DNA from 3 places in the Paraburkholderia sp. CHISQ3 genome. Region 2 is predicted to be linked to each of the others. Evidence: predicted binding sites of a transcription regulator. Region 2 holds the regulator's gene; each other region holds the start of a gene.
What was found. Region 2 encodes LexA, which represses DNA repair genes until DNA is damaged. Its sites were predicted from a motif close to ACTGTATNNNNATACAGT; they were not measured.

Region 1: a site for LexA is predicted at 1,185-1,202, ahead of imuA (translesion DNA synthesis-associated protein ImuA). Genes of this name have one in related genera too.
Region 3: a site for LexA is predicted at 2,108-2,125, ahead of recA (recombinase RecA). Genes of this name have one in related genera too.

The regions. Positions count from the first base shown of each region.
Region 1 is NZ_JALPRG010000003.1:404,968-409,281, reverse strand. Features, by position in the region: gene M0D65_RS08845 (carotenoid oxygenase family protein) at 1-337, shown strand, start outside; gene M0D65_RS08840 (hypothetical protein) at 375-758, opposite strand; gene M0D65_RS08835 (hypothetical protein) at 769-1,089, opposite strand; gene imuA (translesion DNA synthesis-associated protein ImuA) at 1,221-1,961, shown strand; gene M0D65_RS08825 (DNA polymerase Y family protein) at 1,891-3,366, shown strand; gene M0D65_RS08820 (error-prone DNA polymerase) at 3,373-4,314, shown strand, end outside.
Region 2 is NZ_JALPRG010000010.1:298,762-303,075, forward strand. Features, by position in the region: gene M0D65_RS23915 (universal stress protein) at 220-687, shown strand; gene M0D65_RS23920 (DUF2939 domain-containing protein) at 728-1,372, opposite strand; gene M0D65_RS23925 (hypothetical protein) at 1,390-1,728, opposite strand; gene lexA (transcriptional repressor LexA) at 1,750-2,400, opposite strand; gene M0D65_RS23935 (sulfate ABC transporter substrate-binding protein) at 2,700-3,740, shown strand; gene cysT (sulfate ABC transporter permease subunit CysT) at 3,933-4,314, shown strand, end outside.
Region 3 is NZ_JALPRG010000002.1:759,755-764,068, reverse strand. Features, by position in the region: gene M0D65_RS07165 (sensor histidine kinase N-terminal domain-containing protein) at 1-1,157, opposite strand, end outside; gene M0D65_RS07160 (response regulator transcription factor) at 1,172-1,948, opposite strand; gene recA (recombinase RecA) at 2,205-3,284, shown strand; gene recX (recombination regulator RecX) at 3,292-4,095, shown strand; gene M0D65_RS07145 (DUF2889 domain-containing protein) at 4,244-4,314, shown strand, end outside.

The sequences.
Region 1 (4,314 bases), on a different contig from region 2:
ATTTTTCTATGCCGCGGAACAACCGACCAATACCGAATTTCGCGGTGTCGTTCGCTATGATCTCGAGTCCGGTTCACTACAGCGATATAGCGTTCCCGAAGGTGACCAGAACAGCGAACCGGTCTTCGTGGCGCGCCCCGGCGCCTCTGTCGAAGACGATGGCTGGCTGCTCGTATGTGTCTATCGCCAGGCAACGGATACCAGTGATCTGGTCATTCTCGACGGCAAGAATATAGACAACGCTCCGATCGCAACGGTACATCTGCCCAGGCGAATTCCCGCTGGATTTCATGGGGCCTGGTTACCCAATGATTACCAGGTCGCTGCACCCAGTTGAACGAATTTCGCCGTCCTTCGGTAGTGACGAAGCACAGTCAGTTCACAGCATCGGCGTCGGTGCATGCGCGCCAGACCTGCGCCACGACCGGGTCTGCCGGATTCATGGTGGTCGCATCGAGGAACAGGTTCGACGGCTGCAACTGTGCGGCGGACCATGTCTGCCCGACGACGAAGCGCTTCGCGATGCGACGTGCCTTGCGGGCAAACGTCACCCGTTCGAGCCAGCCCGCATCGAGCGCGTGGCGCGCGAGCCAGATGCGCGCGGATTCGACCAGTTGCGCATCCGTTGATGGTGTGTCGTGAAGTACGACTGCCGCCAGTTCGCTCACGGCCAGATAGCACAGCAAGGCTGCTGTGGAATGGGCGCTGAGTTCAGCGGCAGACGGTAGCTTGCCGGGTTCATTTGCATCCGGAGTCACGGGCACTCGCTCAGACCTGCAGGACACGGCCGTCCGGGCCGATCTTGCGGGGCAGCATGGGGATGGCAGGCACACCGCGCTTCTTCGGCGACTGCGCCAACGCCTGCGCGGACGTCGGCGCGGACTCGCCGGGCAGCGTGGGCTCGGTCACCCGTTTGGCCAGACGCGGCACCGACACACCGGCATGCGACCGCGTACTGCGAGAAACACGCGGCACAGGCGGATGCGCACGCGCCTCCGGCGGATTCCAGATTTCGATGTAGGTCTCCGCATGGACGACCGAGGCCGCGCCGAAGAGTAGCGTGGTCAGCGCAATAGTGCGGACATACATGATTCGCTCTCCATTACCTTGTGTCGTTCAATTCCTGCTGACCTGGATGAGTGCCGGAAAGTAGCAGTTTGCCGTTCCGGTTTTCGGTGTAGGATACTGTACATATATACAGTGATTTTTGCAATCAGCCGATGCCTTCTTCTCCCTCCGCGTTCGCGTCTCATCCGGAAGACCTGCATCCGTCGCTCTGGCGGGCGTCGCAGCTCGCGCGCCACCATGCGCGCACGCTCGACACCGGCTACGCCGCGCTCTCCGCGGAACTACCCGGCGGCGGCTGGCCGGTCGGCGCACTCATCGACCTGCTGGTCCAGCAGGCGGGCGTCGGCGAAATGCGGTTGCTGGCGCCGGCGCTCGGTGCGACCGGCGGCATCAGCGGCATCGGCAACAAACGCCCCATCGCGCTGGTCCGGCCGCCGCACGTTCCGAACGGCCCCGGGCTCGACTATATCGGCGTGCCGCTCAGCCGGCTGATGCTGGTCAAAGCGGCGAAAACCGTCGACGCGCTCTGGGCCGCCGAACAGATCCTGCGCGCCGGCAGTTGCGGCGCGCTGCTGTTCTGGGGGCAGCACGTGCAGACGTCGTCGTTACGGCGGCTGCATCTCGCTGCGCAGTCGTCGGACACGCTCTTCGTGATGATCCGGCCGCTGGCGGCCGCGAAAGACGCTTCGCCCGCGTTGCTGCGACTGGCCCTGCGCGCTTGCGGCGACGGCCTGAGCGTCGACATCGTCAAGCGACGAGGTCCGTTGCGCACCGAACCTCTGTCGCTTCCCCTTCAACCCACACCGGTACTGTTTTCCCGCCATGCGCGTACTGCTCGCCGTCCACTTGCCCCGGTTGCAGCTCGAGGTCTTCAGGCCGAAGTGGCTGCCTGAGCCGGCGCACGGCTGCGCGGTACTGGAGCAGGACCGGGTACTGGTCGCCAGCCGCACGGCCCGCGCGGCCGGTATCCGTCCCGGCATGAAGCGCGGCGGCGTGCTCACGCTCGCGCCCGGCGTCGAGATGTTCGAGCGCGACGTGGCGCGCGAACTCGACGCGCAGCGCGCCGTCGCGGTCACGCTGATGCAGTTCTCGCCGGAGGTCGCGCTGGTCGAAGAAGCCACGGTCATCGTCGATATCAGCGCCAGCCTGCGGCTCTTTGGCGGCGTGTTGAATCTGTGCCGCGCAGCGAAGGCGTTGCTGACCACGCTCGGCTTCAGCGCGCGCGTGAGTCTCGCGCCGACCGGCCAGGGTGCGTGGCTGCTCGCGAAGCGCGGCAACCGCCGCCTGCTGAAAATGCGCTCGCTCGAACGGCACCTCGCCACCGTGCCGCTATGGTCGGTCATCGAAGTGCGACCGTTCGTCGACTGGTTTGCCGGCCTTGGCTGCGAAACGATTGCCGACGTGCGGCGGCTGCCGCGCGCGGGCCTGCAACGCCGCTGCGGCGAGCACCTGCTCGATTCGCTCGATCGCGCATTCGGTACCGCCCCCGAACTGTTCGACTGGCTCGACTTGCCGCCCACCTTTTCTGCCCGCATCGAATTGCCGGATCGTCTCGAACATACCGAAGGCGCGCTCTTTGCCGCGCATCGGCTGGTCGTGCAGCTATGCGGCTGGCTGTGCGCGAAGCAACTGGCGGTGACCGGCGTGCAGTTGCTGCTGGAACACGAGCGCGGCCGGCTCGCCATTGCCCCTACTGTCATCGAAATCGCGCTCGGCGAGCCGGCATGGCGCGAAGACCATCTGCTCCGTCTGCTCCGCGAACGGCTCGCGCGCCTCACACTCGAGGCGCCGGTCATCGCGTTGCGGCTCGACGCTGCCCAGGTCCAGGCCGCCGAACCGCCTTCGGGCACGCTCTTCCAGGAACCGGGTGGTTCGGCGGAAGATCATGCGCGGCTCGTCGAGCTGCTGGCGGCGCGCCTCGGCAACGAGAACGTGCTGCGCCCCATGCCGGGTGCCGATCATCGGCCGGAAGTCGCCAACCGCTGGGTGCCGCTTGGCCAGTCGGGTCAAGCAGGTCAGCCCATGCCGTTACCCGCCGGGCTACCCCGCCCCACATGGCTGCTCGAAACGCCAGTGCAACTGCTGATGCGCAACAATCGGCCGTTCTACGGCTCGCCGCTGAAAATGGCCTCGACCGGCGAGCGCATCGAGGCCGGCTGGTTCGACGAGCAACTCGTCAAGCGCGACTACTTCGTCGCCCAGGCCGACGACCAGTCGTGCTACTGGATCTATCGCGAACTCATCAGCAGCCGCGACGAAAACGATCCGCACTGGTTCCTGCACGGACTCTTCGGATGACATGCGATGAATCCAGTTGTCCGCCCCCTGCCGGCCTATGCCGAGCTGTTCTGCCTGTCGAATTTCTCGTTCCTGCACGGCGCATCGCATGCCGATGAACTCGTGGCACGCGCCGTGCAACTCGGCTACGCAGGACTCGCCATCACCGACGAATGCTCGCTGGCCGGTGCCGTGCGCGCACACGTCGCCGCAGAAACCGCGAAGTTGCCGCTCGTCATCGGTTCGTATTTCCGGCTCGTTCATGCCGACGGTTCGCCGGCATTCGGGCTGATCCTGCTCGCGCAGAACCGCGAGGGCTACGGCAACCTGTCCGAGCTGATCACGCTCGCGCGCACCCGCGCACCGAAGGGCCAATACCGGCTGACGCCACAAGACCTGTCGCGCCCTGACCCGCAGTACGGTCACCTGCGCGGCATGCCCGATTGCCTCGCCATCCTCGTACCGGAATTTCCGGCGCAGGAAGAGCGGCTGGATGCACAGATCGAGTGGCTCGACGAGACGTTCCCGGGTCGTGCCTGGTGCGGACTGATCCTGCATCAGCGCGCCATGGACGACATCCATCGCGGCGCGCTCGAATATGTTTCGCAACAGCATGGCGTGCCGGTCGTGGCACTCGGTCATGTCGTGATGCACGTGCGTTCGCGCAAGCCGTTGCAGGACACCATGACGGCGATCCGCGTGGGGCGCCCGGTGCACGAATGCGGCTACGATCTCGCGCCGAATGCCGAACAGCATCTGCGCGCGCGTCTGCGCCTCGCGCTGCTGTACCCCGAGGCCGCACTCGAACAGACGCTTGCCGTCATGGCGCACTGTACGTTCTCGCTCCGCGAGGTGCGCTACGAATATCCGGACGAACTGATCCCCGACGGTTTCACGCCGACCTCATGGCTAAGGCAAGAAACCTATGTCGGCGCGCACGCGCGCTTCCCGTCGGGCATCCCCTACGAC
Region 2 (4,314 bases):
GTCTGCGCGCGATGCAGGCCATGCGTAAGCCACGGGTGCCTATTCTAGGGTATCGATGCATTCGTCGTAGCTGCTTTGGTGCTGTTTCGCATCGTTTTGCACCGCCGCATGCCCCATTGCAGGGCCTCGAATACCTGGCGTTTTCCATCCCTTGCAACCTGAATTGCGGTGCACCATGATTGAATCGAATGCCGCGATAGGCGCGGAAGGGAGATGACGATGGCGAGCTACCGAAAGATTCTGTTGTGCTACGACGGCTCGCGTGAAGGCCGCAAGGCGTTGCGTTGCGGCGCGGACCTGGCACTGGACCTGAAAGCTGAAACGCATTTGCTGTCGGTTGTTGATATGCGCTCGAGCATCGCGCAAAGCGCAGGGTTGCTAACCGATGTTGCGTGCGGCAGCTTCGAGAAAACCGCGCGCGACATTCTTCAGGAAGGCGTCGACTGGCTGACCGAGCGCGGTGTGAACGCGCAAGGGCACTTTGCGTTCGGCCATCCTATCGACGAGATCGCGAATCTCGCGAACCAGTTGCAGGTCGATCTGCTCGTAGTGGGACATCGATGCCGTACTGGCCTGTCGCGTTGGTGGATGGGTGCGGGTAACACGCCGCTGCTAGACCGCGTGTCGTGCAGCATCCTGGTGGCGTGTTCATCGGTGCAAGAGCAGCAACAACAAGAGGCTGCCTGAATCTCGGAGGCAATGCATGCAGACGGCACTAGCGTTCGAACTAGCGTCCGTTCAGATCGACGGCGGATAGCTTCCACGAAAACAGACCGTCGCGATGCAGAATGGCTGAGTAACGTGTATCGCCTACGCCGTGCCGATACGTGATGACGAATTCATTCAGCCCGCGATAGCCGGCAGTGGTTTGCGGCGGCTGCGGGGGCTGTGTTGAAGGCGGTGTCGTACCACCGGGCGCCGGCGCAACGTCGGTTGCCGGGCTCGCCGCAGTTTGAGACGGCGCAGGGGGCCGCTCGCCGGGTTCACCGCGCGGCGGTATACCGTTCAGCAACGCGGCAACGCCATCCGGTGTTGCATACGCATCGACCAGCGGACCAATCAATGCCACACCGATCATCGCGCCCAATGCGGCGAGTGGATTGCCGTTGCTCTTCGCATCGAGCCGTTGCGCGAGCAGGGCAGTGACCTGCTGTTTCAGGCTTTCGCGCAACGCGGGGAAATCGACGTATTGGTCGACGGTTGCCGCATCGCGTGCGTCGGCGGCGCGCTTCAACCGGTCGAGCGTCATATAAGGCGACGCGTAGCTGAACCCCAGGATCGCGACGATCGCAATCACGATCACGACGATAACCAGTGGTTTGCGGATGCTGCCTTGCTGCGATCCGCGTCTACCGTTGACTGTCCCTGCCATTGCCTGCCGTTCTCCGTTTATTCGAACAGCGCACCCTGAATGCCGGCACGTTCTTCGGCGATCGCACGATCAATCATCCGGCATACGGCATCCATCGTACCGACCATGATGAGTCGCTTCGACCCATGGTACACGCGCACCGGAGCACGACGCGCCGGTTCGACGTTGAGACCCGCATTCAGCGACACGCGAGCGAATGCCGGCAACGACGACGGCAGGATGGACGAGCTAGTGGGAGCTTCATCGAACAGCGATGGCGCACCGTCTGCTTCGAGCGGGGCACACGGGACGACACCGCGCAAATGGCGCAGACGTCCGAACTGGCGGAAAGGCAGCAGGCGGGCAAGGCGTTCCATGAATCTCTCCAGACGACAGGTTCAGAATTCGGTAGGCCGGATCAGCCCTACCGCGATGCCTTCGAGCGCGAAGTCGTCGCTCCCGGCTTCGACAAAGATGTTTTCGTAGTCGGGGTTCTCGGCGATCAGCTCAATGCCGTTCGGTCGCCGCTTCAGACGCTTCACCGTCACGTCGTCGCCAAGCCGCGCGATGATGATCTGGCCGTCTTTCGCCTCGCTTTTTTTCTGCACCGCGAGCAGATCGCCGTCGAAGATACCGGCGTCGCGCATCGACAGCCCGCGCACCTTGAGCAGGTAGTCCGGCTTGCTCGAAAAGAGCGCCGGGTCGCAGGCGTAGTGCTGGGAGATATGTTCCTGGGCGAGGATCGGGCTACCTGCCGCGACGCGGCCGACCAGCGGCAGCGACAGTTGCATCAGGCTCGCATGTGGCAGCGTGAACTGATGCGGTGCGTCGTCGAGGTTGCGTACCAGACGGATACCGCGCGACGCGCCCGCCGCCAGTTCGATCACGCCTTTGCGTGCAAGCGCCCGCAGGTGCTCTTCTGCGGAATTGGCCGAGCTGAAGCCCAGCTCGGCGGCGATCTCCGCCCGCGTGGGTGGGAAGCCGGTGCGCTCGATTGCGCGCTGGATCAGTTCGAAAACCTGTTGCTGTCGTGCGGTGAGTTTGGTCATAGCGCCACTGTATGGATAGACAGGTGACTGTATTTTTATACAGTATTCGGCACATATCAAGCGTTACTTTAAGTTCGTCCTCTAGAGGGGCCGCTGCAGCACCGCAATTGGCTGCCAAAACACCCATTTGCATGCCGCAACGCCGCGCCCAGCCGCCATTACCACTTTTGAGTATTAAAGAATGAGGAAACATTATTTTTAATGATGTAAGCCGTTCGATAGACTGGCCTCGACCTGATCGTCATCAGGCGCACAACAACATACATAGCCAGCACAACCACACCGCACGGAGAAACTGGATGGTCTATCGCATTACGGGGTTTGCAGACAGGACGAAACATCTCGTTGCCGCACTGGCGCTGGGCGCCGCGGCAGCAGTCGGCATCGTGTCGCACGCACAGGCGGCGGATACGACGCTGCTGAACGTGTCGTACGACCCGACACGCGAGCTGTATCAGGACATCAACCAGGCATTCGGCAAGCAGTGGAAGGCGCAGACCGGCGAAACGATTACCTTCAAGCAGTCGCACGGCGGCTCGGGCGCACAGGCGCGCTCGGTGCTGGACGGCTTGCAGGCGGACGTCGTGACGCTCGCGCTGGCCTACGACATCGACGCGCTCGCGAACAAGGGCCTGCTCGACAAGAACTGGCAGAAGCGTCTGCCCGACAACGCGTCGCCCTACACGTCGACGATCGTGTTTCTTGTCCGTAAGGGCAACCCGAAGCAGATCAAGGACTGGAACGACCTGACGAAGCCGGGCGTATCGATCGTCACGCCGAACCCGAAGACCTCGGGCGGCGCGCGCTGGAACTATCTCGCTGCGTGGGCCTATGCACTGCATCAGCCGGGCGGCAACGAGCAGACAGCCAAGGAATTCGTCTCGAAGCTCTATAAGAATGCGGGCGTGCTCGACTCGGGTGCGCGCGGTGCGACGACGAGCTTCGTGCAACGCGGGATCGGCGATGTGCTGATCGCATGGGAAAACGAAGCGTTCCTGTCGCTGAAGGAATTCGGTCCGGACAAGTTTGAGATTGTCGTGCCGTCGGTGAGCATTCTGGCTGAGCCGCCGGTTGCCGTGGTCGACAAGGTCGTCGAGAAGCATGGCACGCGCAAGCTTGCCGAGGCCTACCTGAACTTCCTGTATAGCCAGGAAGGTCAGGAGATCGCTGCAAAGAACTTCTACCGTCCGCGTTCGAATAAGGTGCCGGCCGCGCTGACCGACAAGTTTCCGAAGCTGAAGCTGTACACGGTCGACGATACGTTCGGCGGCTGGACGAACGCACAGAAGACGCATTTTGCCGACGGTGGCGTGTTCGATTCGATCTACGCGCCGCAGTGAAGTGCAAGCCGTCAGATCGTAGAGCATAAAGACAGGCAGACCGCGGAGAACCGGCAGCAGCCGATGTAACGACGCGGTGACATCAGGCAAGCGCGCCCCCGGGCGCGCTTTTCGGCCAGATGGAACCGCGTCGTTGCATCGCTCGCCGGACCCGACAGGTCTGCAGCGGATAACCCTGACAGAGCATTGAGCATGACGACGTTCACCTTCCGCAAACCGAGTGCGCTGCCCGGTTTTGGCGTGACGCTCGGCATCACGGTGGCGTATCTGAGCCTTGTGGTGCTGATTCCGCTCGCAGCAACTTTCCTGAAAACCGCGACGCTCGACTGGGCGCAGTTCGTGCGCGCCGTCAGTTCGCCGCGCGTGCTGGCCTCATACCGGTTGACCTTTCTTTCGGCATTCGGCGGCGCGCTGATCAATGCGGTGTTCGGCTTTCTCGTCGCGTGGGTGCTGGTGCGCTATACGTTTCCGTTCAAACGGATCGTCGACGCGATCGTCGATTTGCCGTTTGCGTTGCCGACATCGGTGGCGGGTATTTCGCTCGCGGCCGTGTATGCGGGCAATGGCTGGATCG
Region 3 (4,314 bases), on a different contig from region 2:
TCGTCGGGGCCTTCGTAGCCGAGATCCATCTGCTTCGCGAGCGCCGGCTGCACCCAGTCGCGTACGGCATGCCGGGCCACTTCGGTGATTTCGACCGGCGTGAAGATCTGTCCGGACATACGGTTTTCCGCGCGGGCCAGCGCGAGCAGTTGCGTGACGAGCCGCGCGGCATGCTCGGAACTCGTCGCGATCTGTTCGAGCGAGCGATGGACTTCGGCGGGCGCGTTCTGGCGCAGCGCCAGTTCGGCCTGGGTCCGCAGTCCGGCGAGCGGTGTCTTCATCTGATGCGCGGCGTCCGCGATGAAGCGCTTTTGCAGCTCCATGTTCTGTTCGAGGCGCGTCAGCAGATCGTTGAACGACGTGACGAGCGGCTCGATCTCCGGCGGCGCGCGCCGCGCTTCGAGTGGCGAGAGATCGTCGGGGCGGCGGGAGCGGATATGCGACTGCAGCGCATGCAGCGGCGCCAGTCCGCGCGACAACCCGAACCACACGAGCACGATCGCCAGCGGCAGGATCACGAACTGCGGCAGGATCACGCCTTTGATGATGTCGTTCGCGAGCTGGCTGCGCTTGTCGAGCGTCTCGGCGACCTGGACGAGCACGGGCTGGGCACCGGGTGTCTGCGGAAACTCGACGGTCGTGTAGGCGACGCGGATGTCGCTGCCGCGCAGCACTTCGTCGCGGAATTCGACGAGGCCGGGCTGCGGCCGGTCTTCTTCGTGCGGCAACGGCATGTCGCGGTCGCCGGCGACCAGTTCGCCGCGCGTACCGAGCACCTGGAAGAACACGTTATCGATGTTGTCCGCGCGCAGGAATTCGCGCGTCGAATCGGGCAGCGACAGCTCGGCGACGCCGTTCACCGGATGGATCTGGCGCGCCAGCACGTAAGCGTCGGTTTCGAGCGCGCGATCGAACGGGCCGTTGGCAATCGATTTGGCGACCAGATACGTGACCGCGATGCTCATCGGCCACAGCAGCAGAAGCGGCGCCAGCATCCAGTCGAGAATCTCGCCGAACAGCGAGCGCGGGCGCGCCGCCGCGGCGGCTTCGGTTTCGTCGGGTGGGGCGAACGGGTTGGCGTAGCTGGCGTCGCGCGCTTCGTCGAGATCCGCCGAAGGGGCGATGGGCGCAGTGGCGCGGTCTGCGCGGGCGGGCATGAATACGTTGCCGTCTATCTATAGTGCTGGTTGGCCGGCATTCCGGGCGATGCCGGTGGTGCGGGCTCGGCGGTGTTTGGGGTGTTGGCAAACGCCTGCGGCTCGCCTGCGGCGGCGGCAACCGGCGCGGCTTTCTCAAGGCAGTAGCCGAGGCCGCGCACCGTGGCGATGCGTACGCCGCCCGGCTCCAGTTTTTTGCGCAGCCGGTGAACGTAGACCTCGATGGCGTTGTTGCTGACTTCCTCGCCCCATTCGCACAGGTGATCGACCAGTTGTTCCTTCGAGACGAGCCGGCCGACTCGCTGCAGCAGCACTTCGAGCAGGCCGAGTTCGCGTGCCGACAACTCGACCACCTGCTCGTTGATACAGGCAATCCGACCCACCTGATCGAACGACAGCGCACCATGCCGCACTACCGTCGGACCGCCCCCCGCGCCGCGCCGCGTCAGCGCGCGCACGCGTGCTTCGAGCTCGTTGAGTGCAAACGGTTTGGCCATGTAGTCGTCGGCGCCGAGATCGAGGCCCTTCACCCGTTCGTCGACGCTGTCGGCGGCCGTCAGTATCAGCACTGGCAGGTTCGAATTGCGCGCGCGCAGGCGGCGCAGCACTTCAAGCCCGGACATGCGCGGTAATCCTAAATCCAGGATAAGCAGGTCGAAGGTTTGCATCGACAGGGCGGTATCGGCTTCGACGCCGTTCTTCACGTGGTCGACGGCATAGGCCGATTGGCGGAGTGATCGAACGACACCGTCCGCGAGTATGCTGTTGTCTTCGGCAATCAGAATTCGCATGGTGCGTCCAGCCTGGCATTGCCGGCGCCGGGGATGCACCTGGCGCGCAGCGGTCTCCGGAAATCTTGTGGGTAGTGTTGGCGGTCCGGTTGGACGCGTGCGCCGTGACATAGCGTGACGTGGCGTGCGCGCAACTTCAATTCCGGGCTTGCCAAAACTACTGTTTTTTTATACAGTATCTGCGTTCGGTGTGCAACCTGGTAAAACAGGTTGCTCCACCACCTCAGACGCCGATCATCATAGCAAAGGACGATTCATGGAAGAAAGCAAGAAAGGCCCGGCTGGACTGACTGCTGAGAAGAGCAAGGCGCTTGCCGCCGCGCTCGCGCAGATCGAAAAGCAGTTCGGCAAGGGGTCGGTCATGCGGCTCGGCGCTGGGGAAGCGGTCGAGGACATCCAGGTGGTCTCCACGGGTTCGCTGGGGCTCGACATCGCACTGGGCGTCGGCGGTTTGCCGCGCGGCCGGGTGGTCGAAATCTACGGGCCGGAATCGTCGGGTAAAACCACATTGACGCTGCAGGTCATTGCCGAAATGCAGAAGATCGGCGGCACGGCGGCGTTTATCGACGCGGAACACGCGCTCGACATCCAGTACGCGGGCAAGCTTGGCGTCAACGTGTCCGACCTGCTGGTGTCGCAGCCGGATACCGGCGAACAGGCGCTCGAAATCGCCGACGCGCTGGTGCGCTCGGGCTCGATCGACATGATCGTGATCGACTCGGTGGCGGCACTGGTGCCGAAGGCCGAAATCGAAGGCGAGATGGGCGATTCGCTGCCGGGCTTGCAGGCACGGTTGATGTCGCAGGCACTGCGCAAGCTGACCGGCACGATCAAGCGGACCAACTGCCTCGTCATCTTCATCAACCAGATCCGGATGAAGATCGGTGTGATGTTTGGCAATCCGGAAACCACGACGGGCGGTAACGCGCTGAAGTTCTATGCGTCGGTGCGTCTGGATATCCGCCGTATCGGTTCGATCAAGAAGAACGATGAAGTGATCGGCAACGAGACGCGCGTGAAGGTGGTCAAGAACAAGGTGGCGCCGCCGTTCCGCGAAGCGATTTTCGACATTCTGTATGGCGAGGGTATTTCGCGTCAGGGCGAAGTCATCGACCTGGGCGTGCAGGCCAAGATCGTCGACAAGGCGGGTGCCTGGTACAGCTATAACGGTGATCGTATCGGCCAGGGCAAAGACAACGCTCGCGAATTCCTGCGTGAAAATCCGGACATCGCGCGTGAAATCGAAAACCGTATTCGTGAATCGCTCGGTGTGAACGCGATGGCGTCCGCTGCACCTGTTGGCGCCGCTGCTGAAGTCGCCGACGAAGAGGAGTAATCGTCGCGTGATACGCAAGGGCCGGCCGGTGTCCGATACAAGGCGCGCCGGCGGCCAGCGTGATGACGGGTCGCGTGGATCATCCGGTCCCGCGGCTGCGTCTGATTCATCGGCTGATCCATTCGAGTCTTTCGACGATCACGACCGCGCTGCGGGTCTGAACTCCGATAGAAGCACCCGCCGATCTTCCGGCTGGTCCCGGCCCGCTCGAGATTCGCATCGCCCAGATGGGGCGAGCGCCCCAGGTGCCGATACTTCTTCGTCAGAAACGGTCTATAGCCGCTCGCGTCGCGCTCGTGACGAGTCAGGTTCCGCCACAAAATCCACCGACACCGACCCCACCGCACGCACTACGCGTCCGGGTCGCTCACTAAAAGGTCGAGCGCTCGGCTACCTGTCCCGCCGCGAATACAGCCGCGCCGAACTCTCGCGCAAGCTGATGCCGTTCGCCGACGAAGCCGATCCACTCGAAGCATTGCTCGACGAACTCGAGCGCGATGGCTGGCTCTCCGACTCGCGCTTTGCGGAAAGCCTGATCAATCGGAGGGCGTCGCGTGTTGGAGCGAGCCGGATCGTAAGTGAGTTGAAGCGCCACGCGGTGAGCCAGACGCTGATCGAAGAAACCGGCGCACAGTTGCGCGAAACCGAAATGGCGCGGGCGCAGGCTGTCTGGCGCAAAAAGTATGGTGCACTTCCCGCCACAGTCGCCGAGCGCGCAAGGCAAGCGCGGTTCCTGATGGCGCGCGGATTCTCTCAGTCCATCATCGGAAAGATTCTGAAGGGCATCGACGACGAGTGGAGTGGCGACTAGCTGCTTCGCGTTGCCGTCTACGATGCTGCATCGCCGCAGACATCGCGCGAAAGTCCAGCCCGCCAGCCTCCCACGGCTGACTCCAAGATGTCTCAAATACTCGATATGCTAAAATCAGGCGGTTTTCCAATCCGGCCTTCCGTCCCGCATGCCGCTTTCCCCGCCCGTCTCCCGTCAGTTGCGCCACCGTCGCGCAATCCATGCGGAAGCCTATGAGCG